Regions from separate parts of the Shewanella submarina genome, predicted to be linked through region 1. Evidence: predicted binding sites of a transcription regulator. Region 1 holds the regulator's gene; each other region holds the start of a gene.

Region 1 (4,869 bases):
TCACTGATCAGCCCGCTGAGCAGGAACAGCATATGACTCTTGTCCTGATTGACGGTATAGGTGTCTTCGCCTGAGATCAGTTGCTCTTCATGGAACTGGGCCAACAGCTGGTCTACATAGCCGGGCAGATCCTCGATGCCCATGAAGAGTTCAGCTTCCAGTAAAGGATAAAACTCCCGGGCCACCTGATGCACCAGCTCACGGGAGCAATGCTCATAGCGGGTCAGGCAGTTGGCTATCAGGGCCGGAACAATCAAAAGGTGAATAATGTTGTTGCGGTAATAGGTCATGGATAGGGTCTGTACCGGATCAAGACGGATAATAGTGCCCAGCGCGTCCGCTTCCTGTACCAGCTTGTTCAACTCAAGTCCCTGGTCAACCAAAGACGCGCCATCCCCCTCTACCACCGACATATAGCTGGTGTAAGGAACTTCTTTCAGCAGCTTCAGATAGAGATCCAACTGTTTCTCAAGCTGGCTTCTTTCCAGCGCGTTCTGCTCGGCAGCCAGCAGCACTGCACTGTTGAGAGTCACAGCACTGGCCGCTGCAGCATCATTGATATTGGTCATCACACGATTGGCCAACTGATTCACCACTGGGGTCAGCCAGCTTGGCTTGCTTTCCGGGTCTTTGCTGACCTGCTCACGCCAATCTTCTACATTTTCTGTCAGGAAACTCTGCAGCGTAATGGGCTGGCCAAAGTTGACATAACCCTGACCAAAGTTACGCAGCTTACGAATCGCTCCGAACACCTGCCAAACAGACTCTTTTTCCTTTTTCTTACCGCTTAACTCTTTGTGGTAAGTCGCTACTTCCATCACATGGTCATAGCCCAGATAGACAGGTACCAGGGTAACCGGACGCTCAATGCCTCGCAGCACACTGTTGACTGTCATCGCCAACATACCTGTTTTTGGTACAAGCAAACGGCCGGTACGCGAACGTCCACCTTCGGTGAAATACTCAACTGAATAGCCTTTGGCGAACAGCTGATCCAGGTATTCGCGGAATACAGCGGTGTAGAGTTTGTTGCCATTGAAGCTGCGACGGATAAAGAAAGCGCCGCCACGACGGAACATCGGGCCTGCAGGCCAGAAGTTCAGGTTGATACCCGCAGCAATATGCGGCGGCACCATGCCCTGGAAGTAGAGGATATATGAGAGCAGCAGGTAGTCCATATGACTGCGGTGACAGGGCACATACACGATCTCATGACCGTCGTGATGTAACTGGCGGATCTGCTCGGCGCCACGGATGTTAATCCCTTTATACAGCTTGTTCCAGAGCCAGGTAAGGGTGCGCTCTGCAATACGAACCAGAGAGTCTGAGTAGTCAGCCGCAATCTCATCCATATACTCAATGGCACGGGCCTTGGCTTCAGACTCTGAAATCTGCTTGGAACTGGCTTCTTCTGCGATGGCGCGCTGCACATTCTCTGAGTTCAACAGCGAATGGAATAGGTTCTGGCGATTAGGCAAAGCCGGTCCTGTCATCACTTTGCGCTGACGACGGAAGTGAACCCGGGCTACACGGGCCAGTTTGTGGGCGATGGAATGATCTGTGCCATGCTCATCTGCCATATAGCGCAGAGACACAGCATTGGAAAACTGAATAAAGTTGTGTCGTCCCAGGAACAGAATCATCAGGGCCTTACGAAGCCAGCTTGGATCTTCACGCTCCAGCACCGCGGCCTTCATAGTGTCGTCATCTTTGCCCGGTGTCCGTCCCCAAAACAGACTGACAGGCACCAGCTGAACATCCAACTCACTGTCCTGACGGTGCAGCTCAAGCAGTTGAGTAAAGGCCTCCAGGAAAGGCTCGTTACCGGCTCTTTGACCAAACAAGGGCTTGGCTCCTTCAAGGCAAACCACACGGGGAATCGTGCGACCTTTCAGGTGCAAAGGTTCATTGGGATTTGGTAACCCCAACTCCTGACTGATATTCAGCAACACGTTCATATCGCTGAAAGAAGCAGTCTTAAGGACATAAACCACAGGGCGCTCGGGATCCAGATTCAGATCCTCAAAAGGGTGCTGTGGCACGGTAATGGTATGGACAAGTTTGTCCTGAATCCATCTCAGGGACTTCAACCAAAAAGAGTCTTGTTTGGACATTATTTGCTGCAATCTACATCACATTGAATTGCACATAGAATATCAGACATAACAGGAGTTGTGCCACGCACAGTATCAGACAGTAGTTGAACAATACTTGCACTGTATAAAATACTGTATATACTGACAGGTACTGTATGAAAAAACAGGGACTGACATGAGACCGCTGACGCCGCGCCAAGCTGAAATCCTTGAGCTGATTAAACGCAACATTGCCGATACCGGCATGCCACCTACCCGTGCTGAAATTGCTTCAACACTGGGGTTCCGCAGCGCCAATGCTGCAGAAGAACATCTCAAGGCGCTGGCCAAGAAAGGCTATATCGAGATCATGCCAGGCACCTCCCGGGGGATCCGCCTTCCCCATGAAGAAGCCCAAAATGATGATGCCGGTCTGCCGCTAATCGGCCAGGTTGCCGCAGGTGAGCCTATCCTCGCCCAGCAACATGTCGAGAACTACTATCAGGTTGACCCAGCCATGTTCCGCCCCGCAGCAGACTTTCTACTGCGTGTTCGCGGCGACAGTATGAAAGATATTGGGATTCTCGAAGGCGATCTGCTGGCAGTACATAAAGTTCAGGACGCCCGTAACGGACAGGTTGTTGTCGCCCGTGTAGAGGATGACGTCACAGTTAAACGCTTCGAGAAAAAAGGCAATGTGGTTTATCTGCACGCTGAAAATGAAGCATACAACCCCATCAAGGTCGATTTAACCTGCCAACAGCTGACAATTGAAGGCCTGGCAGTTGGGGTGATTCGTAACGGAGATTGGCTATGAACAAGTTAATGGGAATCGCACCACGTCACCCTGGATTGTGGCAATCAAGCTCTGCCTCACAGGCCGGTCAAATACACACTCTGCAGAGTGATAATTCCGGTCTGCAGGAATTGCAGTCCTGTGCTCCTCAACTGGCTCAACTGAGTCAGCAGGGTCGCTGGGTGGTTCTGATTAACGCCCCTAAGTTTGAATATAAGCGTCTGCTGGCCCAGGCAGGTGTTCGGATGGATAGAATCCTTCTGGTGCGCACTCGCGATGAAGTCGAGACACTTTGGGCGATGGAGAGAGCACTGACAAGTGGTACGTCCAGTGCTGTAATTACCTGGTCCGCACCCCTGGATGCCAGGGATCACAGACGATTGCAGTTGGTCGCAAAAAGCGCCCGTGCAACGGGTTGGTTAATTGAGGATGTAAACACTCACTCACATGCTAGCCATGAGCCACGCATAACAAACTGCTCTCCGGCAAGCCTGAATCTGCACAGCTTCCACTGATCTTTAGTAGCAAACTTATCCTACCAAGCCCCGAGTCTGGGGCTTAACTGTTTATATTCACCCAAGAAATTTCATTTGCGCCTTGAGCTTGATCAATATTTACTCAGCAAGTAATGTAAATTTAAAGGGCAAAGTTTTCTGCCCAACTACTCTCCTCAAAAAAACTGACCGGAAGAAGTTGGTGCCAGAATAAATAGTCGGACGTACAGCGATTAGTGTGTTGTTTGCAGTCGGTGATATAAGGCAAAAAAGCCGCACCGAATACACTTGCAGTCTCGTTGCTTATTGTGGGAACCGAAGAGTTAACATAGAGCAGAGATTTACTGTGTGACTCTTCTTTGTAGTTGCGATTGCAATTATACAGAGGAGATGTCTTTTGAAGCATTGGCTGTATTTATTAGTGGGGATTTTTTCTCCCACTTTGGCGGCATCGGAATTGCCGCTCAACATGACCCAGGGGGTCACAGAAATAAGTAATCAGGTCTATGACCTGCATATGACGATTTTACTTATTTGCTGTGTCATCGGTCTGATTGTGTTTGGATTAATGTTTTACTCCATGCTCAATCACCGTAAGTCCAAAGGCGCTGTTCCGGCGCAATTTCACGAAAGCACCAAAGTTGAAATTATCTGGACGCTGATCCCATTCCTTATCCTGGTTGGTATGGCGGTTCCCGCCACCAGTACCCTGATTGCCATGGAAGACACTTCCGATGCCGATATCACTGTGATGGTGACAGGCTCGCAATGGAAGTGGCACTACAAATACTTCAACGAGGAGATTGAGTTCTTCTCTATTTTGTCGACTCCCAGAGACCAGATAGACAACAAGGCGCCCAAGGATGCCAACTATCTGCTTGAAGTCGACAAGCCGCTGGTGTTGCCCATCAATAAGAAAGTGCGCTTCCTTGTGACCTCTGAAGATGTGATTCACTCATGGTGGGTACCTGCTTTTGCGGTGAAAAAGGACGCCAACCCGGGCTTTATCAACGAAGCCTGGACCAAGATTGATAAGCCCGGTACCTACCGGGGTCAATGCGCCGAGCTTTGCGGTAAAGACCATGGCTTTATGCCAATTGTGGTAGAAGCTATGCCTGAAGCCGAATTTGACGCCTGGATTGCAGGCCAGAAGCAGGCAGCTACTGAAGCCGCAGCTCAGGCTGAAGCGTCTCTGTCACAAACTCTGACCATGGATGAACTCATGGCTCAGGGCGAACAGGTTTATATGGCTCGTTGCGCCGCCTGTCATCAACCTAATGGTGCCGGTCTTCCCGGTGTCTTCCCCGGACTGCTTAAGAGCCCGATTATTCAGGGCCCTGTCGGTGACCACCTTGACATAGTGATCAATGGTAAACCCGGCACAGCCATGCAGGCCTTTGCCAAGCAGCTGACAGCGCAGGAAATTGCCGCAGTTGTTACCTATGAGCGTAATGCCTGGGGTAATGACACCGGCGATGTAGTTCAGGCTGCTGATGTCAGCAAC
Region 2 (4,869 bases), on a different contig from region 1:
CATCTCCTGATAGATGGCCACATCACTCTTGCCATAGTGCTCCAGACTGTAATCCCGGGCCCAGTCGCTCTCGGAGCAATGGGTCTGTACATGGCATTGGTACTTAGTTGTCAGTTCGCCAAGACCCTTCAACATTTGAGGGGTGCAGCTTGGGACAAAGCGTGGGGTGACCACAGGGGATACCAGACGCTGCTCGTTGCCCGGCAACGCCAGAACATCCTGAATAAATTGCTCTGTATCAGCCAGCCCCTGAACTGTGTCTTCCAGATAGTAATCGGGACACTGACTGGCATCATCCATATTGATTTTACCCACGAAGCCACGTTGTCCCAGCTCCAGACAGGTTTTTGCCAGGGTGACAGAAGCTTCATTGTGGATGGTCGCGAAGTACACGGCACTGGTGGTGCCATTGGCGAGCAGAGTCTCTACTGCACTGCGATACATAGGCTGGGCAAAGCTGTTATCGGCAAATTTGGCTTCCAGCGGGAAGGTGTAATCCTGAAGCCAGTCGTACAGCGGCAGGTCCAGTCCTTTGCCAGCCTGAGGCCATTGTGGGGCATGAACATGCAGGTCTACCATACCTGGCATCAGGTATTGGGAATCAGTCAGGCGGGTCAGTTTCCCGGTTTGCTCAAGCTGCTGGATATTGGCGGTGAATCCGCTGTCATCATCCGTGGTCACAGACAGGATATTGCCCAAATTGTCGATGCATACCAGTGCCTGCGGCAGGTATTCAAAATCGCCTTTAACCGGCGTATGGAAAAGCTGTCCCAATACAGCAAATTGAACTTGGTTCAGGGTCATCTTGGTACTTTTTGTTGAGGGTATCTTTATGGCGCGAAGCATACAGCAACTGCATATATCAGTTATTCAGAATGTGAGATGTGTGGGGGCTGGATCACACTTGGCGTGAGTTATTGGTCAGCTAAGTAGTGAGCTCACTAATTGGGTTAACAAGATACGTGCAGCTGAACTGATGCGCCGACCATACTTAGGAGAGGGCTGGAGAGGTGAGCGAGAAAACAATAAGCCCGCAAGGCGGGCTTAACTGGATAGCTGAAGCTTAATGCTGCAGCAACTCTTTGGCATTGGCCAGTGTATTGGTGGTGATGGTATCGCCGCCCAACAGCCGCGCCAGTTCTTCGATACGCTGATCGGCATCCAGCGAAGTCATGGAAGTCTCAGTTTGACCCCCTTTATTGGCTTTATTGACGAACATATGTTGATGTCCGTTACCGGCAACCTGAGGCAGGTGAGTTACACAAAACACCTGAGTGGACTCACCCAACTGTCGCAACATGCGACCAACAACAGCGGCCGTCGGGCCGGAAATACCCACATCTACTTCATCGAAAATCAGGGTTGGAGTAGAGACCTTGCGCGCGGTAATCACCTGAATCCCCAGTCCGATTCGCGATAGCTCGCCCCCTGAGGCGACTTTGGAGATCGGTTGTAGTGGCTGACCCGGGTTGGTGGTCACCAAAAATTCGACACTGTCTGAGCCAAGGGGTGACATGGTCTGCTCGCAGAAATTGACGTCGATAGTGAATTTGCCCTTGGGCATATTCAGCTCTTTGATCGATTGGGTTACCAATTTATCCAGCTCTTTGGCATATCGGCTGCGACTTTGGCTCAGCTTTTGCGCCTGGGCGATATAGGCCTGACGGCTGGCCTCAAGCTCCTGCTCTATCCCTTCAAGCTTGCTGTTGTCGCCATCGATGGCGTCCAACTCCTGTTTAAGCTTGGTGTGATGGGCAACCAACTCCTGTGGCGAGACTATATGTTTGCGGGCCAGTTGCATCGCCTGAGACATTCTTTGTTCCAGTTGGGCAAAGTGCTCAGGATCCAGCTCCAGATGACTTTGGTAACGCTGCAGTTCCGCCGCACTTTCCTGAACAGAGATAAGCGCTTCATTGAGCATATTGCCTATGCTTTCCAGTTCCGGATCATAGTCCTTCAGTTCATCGGCCAGCATAACGGCTTTGTTCAGCAAAGACTCCACATTGGCATCTTCACCTTCACTGAGCAGATACAGACCCTGCTGACAGTTCTCTATCAGGGCACTGCCATTGGCCAGACGCTTGTGTTCGGCTTCAATCTCATCGAACTCACCGGGCTGCAGGGCAAATTCATCCAGTTCTTCTACCTGATATTGCAGCAGTTGTTTGCGGGCAATACGCTCCTGAGAAGACTGTTGCAGTCGTTTCAATTCGGATTGGGTTTGTTTGTATCTCTGATAGGACTTGGCAACATTTTCCAATAACAGCTTATGATTGGCATAGCTGTCCAACAGGGTAAGTTGATGCTCACTTTTCAGCATGGCGTGATGGGCGTGCTGGCCATGTATACCAACCAGTAGCTGACCCAGCGACTTGAGTTGTTGCAGGGGAACCGGGTTGCCATTGATATAAGCGCGGGAACGACCATCGGCGTTGATGGTGCGACGCAGGATGCACTCATGCTCGGCGTCCAGGTCGTTGTCTTCCAACCAGCGTTTGGCCAGGGGGATATCATCAACAGAAAAGCGGGCGCTGATTTCAGCTTTACCGGCACCGGGCCGAACACTGGATGCGTCGGAGCGATTACCCAGGCAGAGACCCAGGGCGTCGATGGCGATGGATTTACCTGCACCTGTTTCACCGGTAATACTTGTCATACCGGGGCGAAAATCCAGCTCGAGAAAGCGGACAATGGCATAATTGTTGATGCTGAGTTGGCAAAGCATAGTGATTCCCCGTGGAATACGCTGATTGACTAAAAACAATGCAAACACTGTATTGATACACAGTATATACTGATTTTATATACAGTAAACTACTGGATGTGAATTTCCTCTCCTTGTGCCGGAGAAGATTTGATTAACTTCGCATTTTCAGGGGTTTATTGTCTAATTCTAATTCATGGTTTAGGTGTGAGGAGAGGCTGTTGACCGTCACCAAAGTGAATGATTTGGAACTTATCTACCTGTTCGTGCACGTAGTAAACGCCGGCAGTATGTCAGCTGCTGCGCGCAACTTAGGGGTGCCGGTAGCAACCGTAAGCCGTAAACTGGCCAAACTGGAAGCGGTGCAGGACAGACACCTGTTAATGCGCAATACCCGTAAGCTCAGGCTCACCGAAGAGGGGCTGATCCTGTTTCAGCGATACTGCAGTGTGGTCAGCCAGTTTGATGAGCTCAGCAGTGAACGCAGCGACAGACCCGAGGGAACCCTGAGACTGGCTGCGCCTATTGCGATTGTGTCCATGGTCTTAATGCCTGCCTTCAACGAGTTTTGCCGGCGTTACCCTGATATTCGATTGCATATCAGCCAGTCCAATCAGGTGGTCGACCTGATTGACGAAGGAGTGGATGTGGCGATCGTGGGGGGGCGACAACCAGACTCGTCCTGGATCTCCAAAACCCTTGGAGTACTGGACTATAAGTTGATGGCCTCTCCCAACTATCTGGCTGCCAATGGCAGACCTGAACATGCCAATGATCTGTCCAATCACAGACTCATCAAGGTGTGGCCTTTGTATAACTGGCATCTGAAACACCCAAATGGTGAGAACTTTTTCCATGAAGGCGCAGGGCACTTAACCCTGTCTGATCTGCATGGCGCTATCCGTTCGGCGGTTGATGATGGTGGCATTCTATATGGGCCGGAATTGTTCGCCAAAGGTCAGTTGGAGCGGGGGGAGCTGGAGGTGTTATTGCCCCAATGGATTGGCGAGCAAAGGCGTATATCACTGCTTTATCACCAGCGCATCCATCAACCTGTGAAGGTGAGACTGTTTCTGGAGTTTATGCAACAGCAGGCGGAAGAGTTGTTCGCCATGTCTTGAATGCAGTAACAAGCTGCTGGCTATCTGCGTGAACGCAGCATAGTCGAACCTGGGGAAGTGGCTGGCGGGATGGTGTGAGAGCGAACCTCGGGAATGACCCCGAGTTCACGGTAAAACTTAATCACCCGCTTAAGCTCAAACAGCGAGCCCAGGCGGGTTTCATCACCTATGGCCAGCTTCCAGCGATCAGTTTTGCCTGAATCATTGGTGAGCATGTATCCATCGATGATGAGCTTATGGGACATGGTATCAGTCTGCCGATATGCCGATATTGGACACGCCGGACGCGATAATGTCTTTGCGCAGTTCCTTCACCAGCTCAGCACTGATAGGGTTCTGCTCGATAATATCCAGCAAAGAGGACTGGAGTTCTCGCTCTTCCTGCATGATCTCCTGCTCGAAGATAAAGTCATCCAGCGCATCGCCGTCCAGCTCTGTATCTATTGTAGCTTCAATATAGTTGGCTACGGTGGCAGAAGACAGTTTACTGATGTTCACCATGTCATCTTCCTGCTTGCCCTGAATGGCACTGAGCAGAGAGGTCAGGGCAACAGCAGCGTCCATCGCCGGGTAAGCGCCGTAAACAACAAAGTCCTCCGGGTCAGGAGTGACAACATCCAGTCGCTCAAGGTGGACTTCATAGTTGAACTTCAGTTTGCGGTCGTACAAAGATTGCCACAGGAGTTCCAGAACAGTAGACAGCACCTGGCTGTCACCAAACTCACAGACCTCTGCAAAAAGCTGATAGTTGGGATACATGCGCTGACAAAGCGCGGTGGCAAACAACTGCTTCTGCAGTGGTTCAAGCGCCTTTAGGCGTTTGAAGAAGCCGGTTTTTTTGGTCATTGGTTTCGTCCGCAGTTAGCTGGGAAATCACATGTTTCGCAGCAGATTCTACCTTAGTTAGTTCATCAAGTAACTCCAGAATTTCCGGCTCGAGGTCACTGATTTCGGTATTGTGTTTCAGGGCTGACTCTATCTCCTGACACAGTTTGCGGGTGTTTGGCACGCCACAGTAACAACTGGCACCATGAAGCTTGTGCA
Region 3 (4,869 bases), on a different contig from region 1:
CGTGCCAGATACTCTGCCGCTGACCAGGCCAGAGACAGACCATCATAGGTAGAAGTACCACGGCCAATCTCATCCATCAGCACCAGAGAGTGGGAGGTGGCGTTGTGCAGAATATTGGCTGTTTCTGTCATCTCCACCATAAAGGTCGAGCGCCCGGATGCCAGGTCGTCGGAGGCACCAATACGGGTAAAAATACGATCCACAGGACCGATTACCGCCCGTTGTGCCGGCACAAAGCTGCCTATGTGAGCCATCAGGGTGATCAGTGCAACCTGGCGCATATAGGTAGATTTACCGCCCATATTGGGACCGGTCACAATCAACATACGACGGGAAGCGTGCAGCTCTACCGGGTTGGCAATAAAGGGCTCGCTGCTGACCTGTTCAACCACAGGATGGCGTCCGCCTTCGATGCCTATACCCGTTTCCTGGCACAGCTCAGGGCAATGGTAGTCCAGCATATCGGCGCGCTCGGCGAAATTACTGATCACATCCAGCTCGGCAGCCGCCAACGCAAAGGTCTGCAGTTCATGCAGATGGGGCAGGATCAGGTCAAACAGCTCTTCCCACAACTGCTTTTCCAGTGCCAGCGCCTTGCCCTGACTGGAGAGTACCTTCTCTTCATGCTCTTTCAGCTCTGGCGTAATGTAACGCTCAGTGTTCTTCAGCGTTTGTCGACGCTGATAATTCAGAGGCACAAGATCTGACTGGGCGCGGCTCACTTCGATGTAGTAACCATGGACCCGGTTATAACCCACCTTAAGGGTATGAATGCCGGTGCGGTCTTTTTCTCTGGCTTCCATCTCTTCCAGATAACCGGTGGCACCGTCACTCAGGCCGCGCCACTCATCCAGTTCGGCACTGTAGCCCTCGCGGATGACTCCGCCGTCACGGATAAGCACTGGCGGGTTATCTATGATGGCGCGTTCCAACAGTTCATACTGCTCAGGGAATTCCCCGAGCATGCCTGCCAGACGAGCCAGATAATCGGACTGACAACCGCTCAACATGCTCTGCAATTCAGGTAGCATGCCCAGTGCCTGACGCAAACGGGCGAAGTCGCGGGGGCGGGCACTGCGCAGTGCCAGACGGGCCATAATTCGCTCAACATCGCCGAGGGTCTTTAAAGAGTCGTGGATATCTGTATACAGACCGGACTCCAGCAGCTCTGTCACACCCGCCTGTCGGGCCTTGATTTGGTCATGGCTGCGCAGTGGCTGATGCAGCCAGCGTTGCAACATACGGCTACCCATAGGTGTCGCCGTTGCATCCAGTACCGAGGCCAGCGTGTTGTCGCGGCCGCCCCCAAGATTCATCGTCAGTTCAAGGTTTCTGCGGGTTGCCGCATCCAACACGATAGTGTCACTTTGGTTAAAGCGAACAATGGAGTTGATATGGGGCAGGGCGGTGCGCTGGGTGTCTTTTACATACTGCATCAGACAGCCGGCGGACTGGAGTGACAGTCGGGCGTCGGTAATACCGAAACCACGCAGATCTTTGGTACCGAATTGCTCCAGCAACAGGCGGATACAGGTGTCGTAATCGAACTCCCATTCAGGGCGACGACGCTTACCTTTAATCTGGTTAATCAGCTGCATCTGGCTGAAGTCTTCACTGTAAAGCAGTTCGGCCGGATTAGTGCGCTGCAGCTCAGCTTCCAGCGCCTCAGTAGTATCCAGCTCTGCAATGACAAAGCGGCCGGAGGCAACGTCCAGGGTGGCGTAGCCATAACCCTGTTTACCTTCGTAAACCGCGGCCAGCAGGTTATCCTGACGTTCCTGCAGCAGGGCTTCATCTGTCAGGGTTCCCGGGGTGACAATACGCACCACTTTGCGCTCAACCGGACCTTTTGAGGTCGCCGGGTCACCAACCTGTTCACAGATGGCAACTGACTGCCCCTGCTGCACCAACTTGGCCAGGTAGCCCTCTACGGCATGGTAAGGAATACCTGCCATGGGAATAGGGTCGCCACCACTCTTGCCTCTGGCGGTTAATGAGATACCCAACAACTCAGATGCGTTTTTGGCATCGTCGTAAAAGAGTTCATAGAAATCCCCCATACGATAAAACAGCAACATATCTGAATGCTCTGCCTTCATCGTCAGATACTGACGCATCATTGGAGTGTGCTTTTCCAGGTCCAGGTTGTTGATTTCAGTCGTCATTAACGCGTTTATGCCTATATTGTGCCGTCGTGACTGCGCCTGTATCTATACCTCTCATTGGAGGCCGACAGGCGAGTCCAGGCTTTGGTGTCATTCTTATTGGGGGCGATTTTAACAATAAACCCGGCGGATGTGTGGAGCAGTTTGAGATTTATCTAACGCCAATCAGCGAGAGCGAGAGGAGAGCAAAAATAATTTTATACAGTACTTGATACTGTATGATTGTACAGTATACTAATTTGCAAATGGTCATCCGGTGCGTGAGCTGGATTTTGAATTGGTTCCGGCTTCCTGAGTCAACTCAAAAGACACTGCTTCGGGTGTGATGAAACGAATATTAGCCATAGTGGTGGGTTAAACCACTGAGTGATTAAAGGATCTGTTAATGAACGAGAACAAACAGAAAGCGCTGTCAGCTGTGCTGGGCCAGATTGAAAAGCAGTTTGGTAAAGGCTCTATTATGAAGCTGGGTGATAACCGCACCATGGATGTGGAAACCATTTCTACCGGTTCTCTGTCATTGGACGTAGCGCTGGGTGCTGGTGGTCTGCCGCTGGGTCGTATTACTGAAATCTATGGTCCTGAATCATCCGGTAAAACCACTCTGACTCTGGAACTGATCGCAGCGGCTCAGCGTCAGGGCAAAACCTGTGCCTTTATCGATGCTGAACACGCACTGGACCCTGTATACGCCAAGAAACTGGGCGTAGATATCGACAACCTGCTGTGTTCTCAGCCAGATACCGGTGAACAAGCTCTGGAGATCTGTGATGCACTGGCCCGCAGTGGTGCAGTAGACGTTATCGTTGTTGACTCGGTTGCAGCGCTGACACCTAAGGCTGAAATTGAAGGTGAAATGGGTGACTCACACATGGGTCTGCAGGCGCGTATGCTGTCTCAGGCAATGCGTAAGCTGACCGGTAACCTGAAACAGTCCAACTGTATGTGTATCTTCATCAACCAGATCCGTATGAAGATTGGTGTGATGTTTGGTAACCCTGAAACCACTACCGGTGGTAACGCCCTTAAGTTCTACGCCTCTGTTCGTTTGGATATCCGTCGTACCGGTGCCATCAAAGAGGGCGATGAAGTTGTGGGTAACGAAACCCGCGTGAAAGTGGTGAAGAACAAGATCGCAGCCCCATTCAAGCAGGCTGAGTTCCAAATCCTTTACGGCCAGGGTATTAACCGCACCGGCGAACTGGTTGACCTGGGTGTTGCCCATAAACTGGTTGAGAAGTCTGGCGCCTGGTACAGCTACAAGGGCGACAAGATCGGCCAGGGTCGTGCCAACGCAGGTAGATACCTGGTTGAAAACCCACAAGTGGCTGCTGAAATTGACCAGCAACTGCGCGCCATGCTGCTGAGTAAAGGCGAAGCTGCACCAGCTGAAGGCAATGAAAACATCGATATGGAAACCGGTGAAGTATTCTGAGCCAGGAAGTAAAGCAAGCCGCGCTGGCAATTTTGGCGCGGCGGGATCACTCCAGAGCCGAGCTTAAATCAAAACTGCTCGGCAAAGGATTTGATTCTCCCGATGCAGATATAGCCATGGACTATTGTGAGTCCATGGGATATCTCGACGATGAAAGGTTTGCCGGACTGCTGATGCGCAGTCATATTGCCAAGGGCCACGGCCCGGCTCGTATAAAGCAGGCCTTTATCCAAAAGGGCGTACCCAGGGAGATCATGTCATCTGTGATTGATGGCAGTGATTGCGACTGGTACGAACTGGCAAAAGAGAAGGCCAGCCGCAAATATGGTGAGCCTGAAAAACTTGAGCATAAAGAAAAGGCTCGTCGTATCAGATACCTGATTGGCCAGGGCTTCAGTTATGACCAGGTCGCCTATGCGCTGGACTATGATCCCTATGTTGATGACTGAGTGGATAACTTAAGTCATCTCCCCCCTGTTAATTCTCTCTCTTCCTCTATTCTTTTCCCTTGCTGCAGCAAATGTTAAACAAGGCTGGTTGTTGGCCTAATGTCTGCTTTATAATGCTGGGCATTTGTGGGCGAGTGTGTACACTTACTCATTTGCATTTTTCTAGATACCTATTCAGGAAGATTTCATGTACAAAACCACTGCAGAGCTGAGAAGCGCATTCTTGGCGTTCTTCGCCAAAAATGGTCATCAGGTTGTCGACAGCAGTTCGCTGGTTCCGGGCAATGATCCAACTTTGTTGTTCACCAACGCCGGTATGAACCAGTTTAAAGATGTGTTCCTGGGATTAGACAAGCGTAGCTACACCCGAGCGACCACTTCTCAGCGCTGTGTGCGCGCCGGTGGTAAGCACAATGACCTGGACAACGTAGGTTATACCGCGCGTCACCATACCTTCTTTGAAATGCTGGGTAACTTCAGCTTTGGCGACTACTTCAAGCATGACGCCATTCGCTTTGCATGGACCTTCCTGACTGAAGATCTGAAACTGCCAAAAGAGCGCCTGTGCGTCACTGTTTATGAAACTGACGACGAAGCCTACAACATCTGGAAAGATGAAATTGGCGTACCTGAAGATTGCATCATCCGTATTGGTGACAATAAAGGTGCACCTTATGCATCTGATAACTTCTGGCAGATGGGGGACACTGGTCCTTGCGGTCCTTGTACCGAAATCTTCTACGATCACGGTGATCACATCTGGGGTGGCCGTCCAGGTACGCCTGAAGAAGATGGCGACCGTTTCATCGAGATCTGGAAC

Evidence for each region. Region 1 encodes LexA, which represses DNA repair genes until DNA is damaged. Its sites were predicted from a motif close to TACTGTATNNNNATACAGTA; they were not measured.
Region 2: the regulator LexA is predicted to act here: its motif matches at 2,771-2,790, upstream of recN (DNA repair protein RecN).
Region 3: the regulator LexA is predicted to act here: its motif matches at 2,378-2,397, upstream of recA (recombinase RecA).

The regions. Positions count from the first base shown of each region.
Region 1 covers NZ_JBHRTD010000015.1:146,620-151,488, forward strand. The annotation lists gene plsB (glycerol-3-phosphate 1-O-acyltransferase PlsB) at 1-2,114, opposite strand, end outside; gene lexA (transcriptional repressor LexA) at 2,272-2,892, shown strand; gene ACFOE0_RS12460 (cell division inhibitor SulA) at 2,889-3,386, shown strand; partial or broken gene coxB (cytochrome c oxidase subunit II) at 3,763-4,869, shown strand.
Region 2 covers NZ_JBHRTD010000018.1:813,966-818,834, forward strand. The annotation lists gene guaD (guanine deaminase) at 1-804, opposite strand, end outside; gene recN (DNA repair protein RecN) at 1,064-2,725, opposite strand; gene ACFOE0_RS20660 (LysR family transcriptional regulator) at 2,926-3,825, shown strand; gene ACFOE0_RS20665 (hypothetical protein) at 3,846-4,070, opposite strand; gene ACFOE0_RS20670 (YjaG family protein) at 4,075-4,671, opposite strand; gene barA (two-component sensor histidine kinase BarA) at 4,628-4,869, opposite strand, start outside.
Region 3 covers NZ_JBHRTD010000018.1:837,060-841,928, forward strand. The annotation lists gene mutS (DNA mismatch repair protein MutS) at 1-2,165, opposite strand, end outside; gene recA (recombinase RecA) at 2,551-3,600, shown strand; gene ACFOE0_RS20760 (regulatory protein RecX) at 3,624-4,049, shown strand; gene alaS (alanine--tRNA ligase) at 4,237-4,869, shown strand, end outside.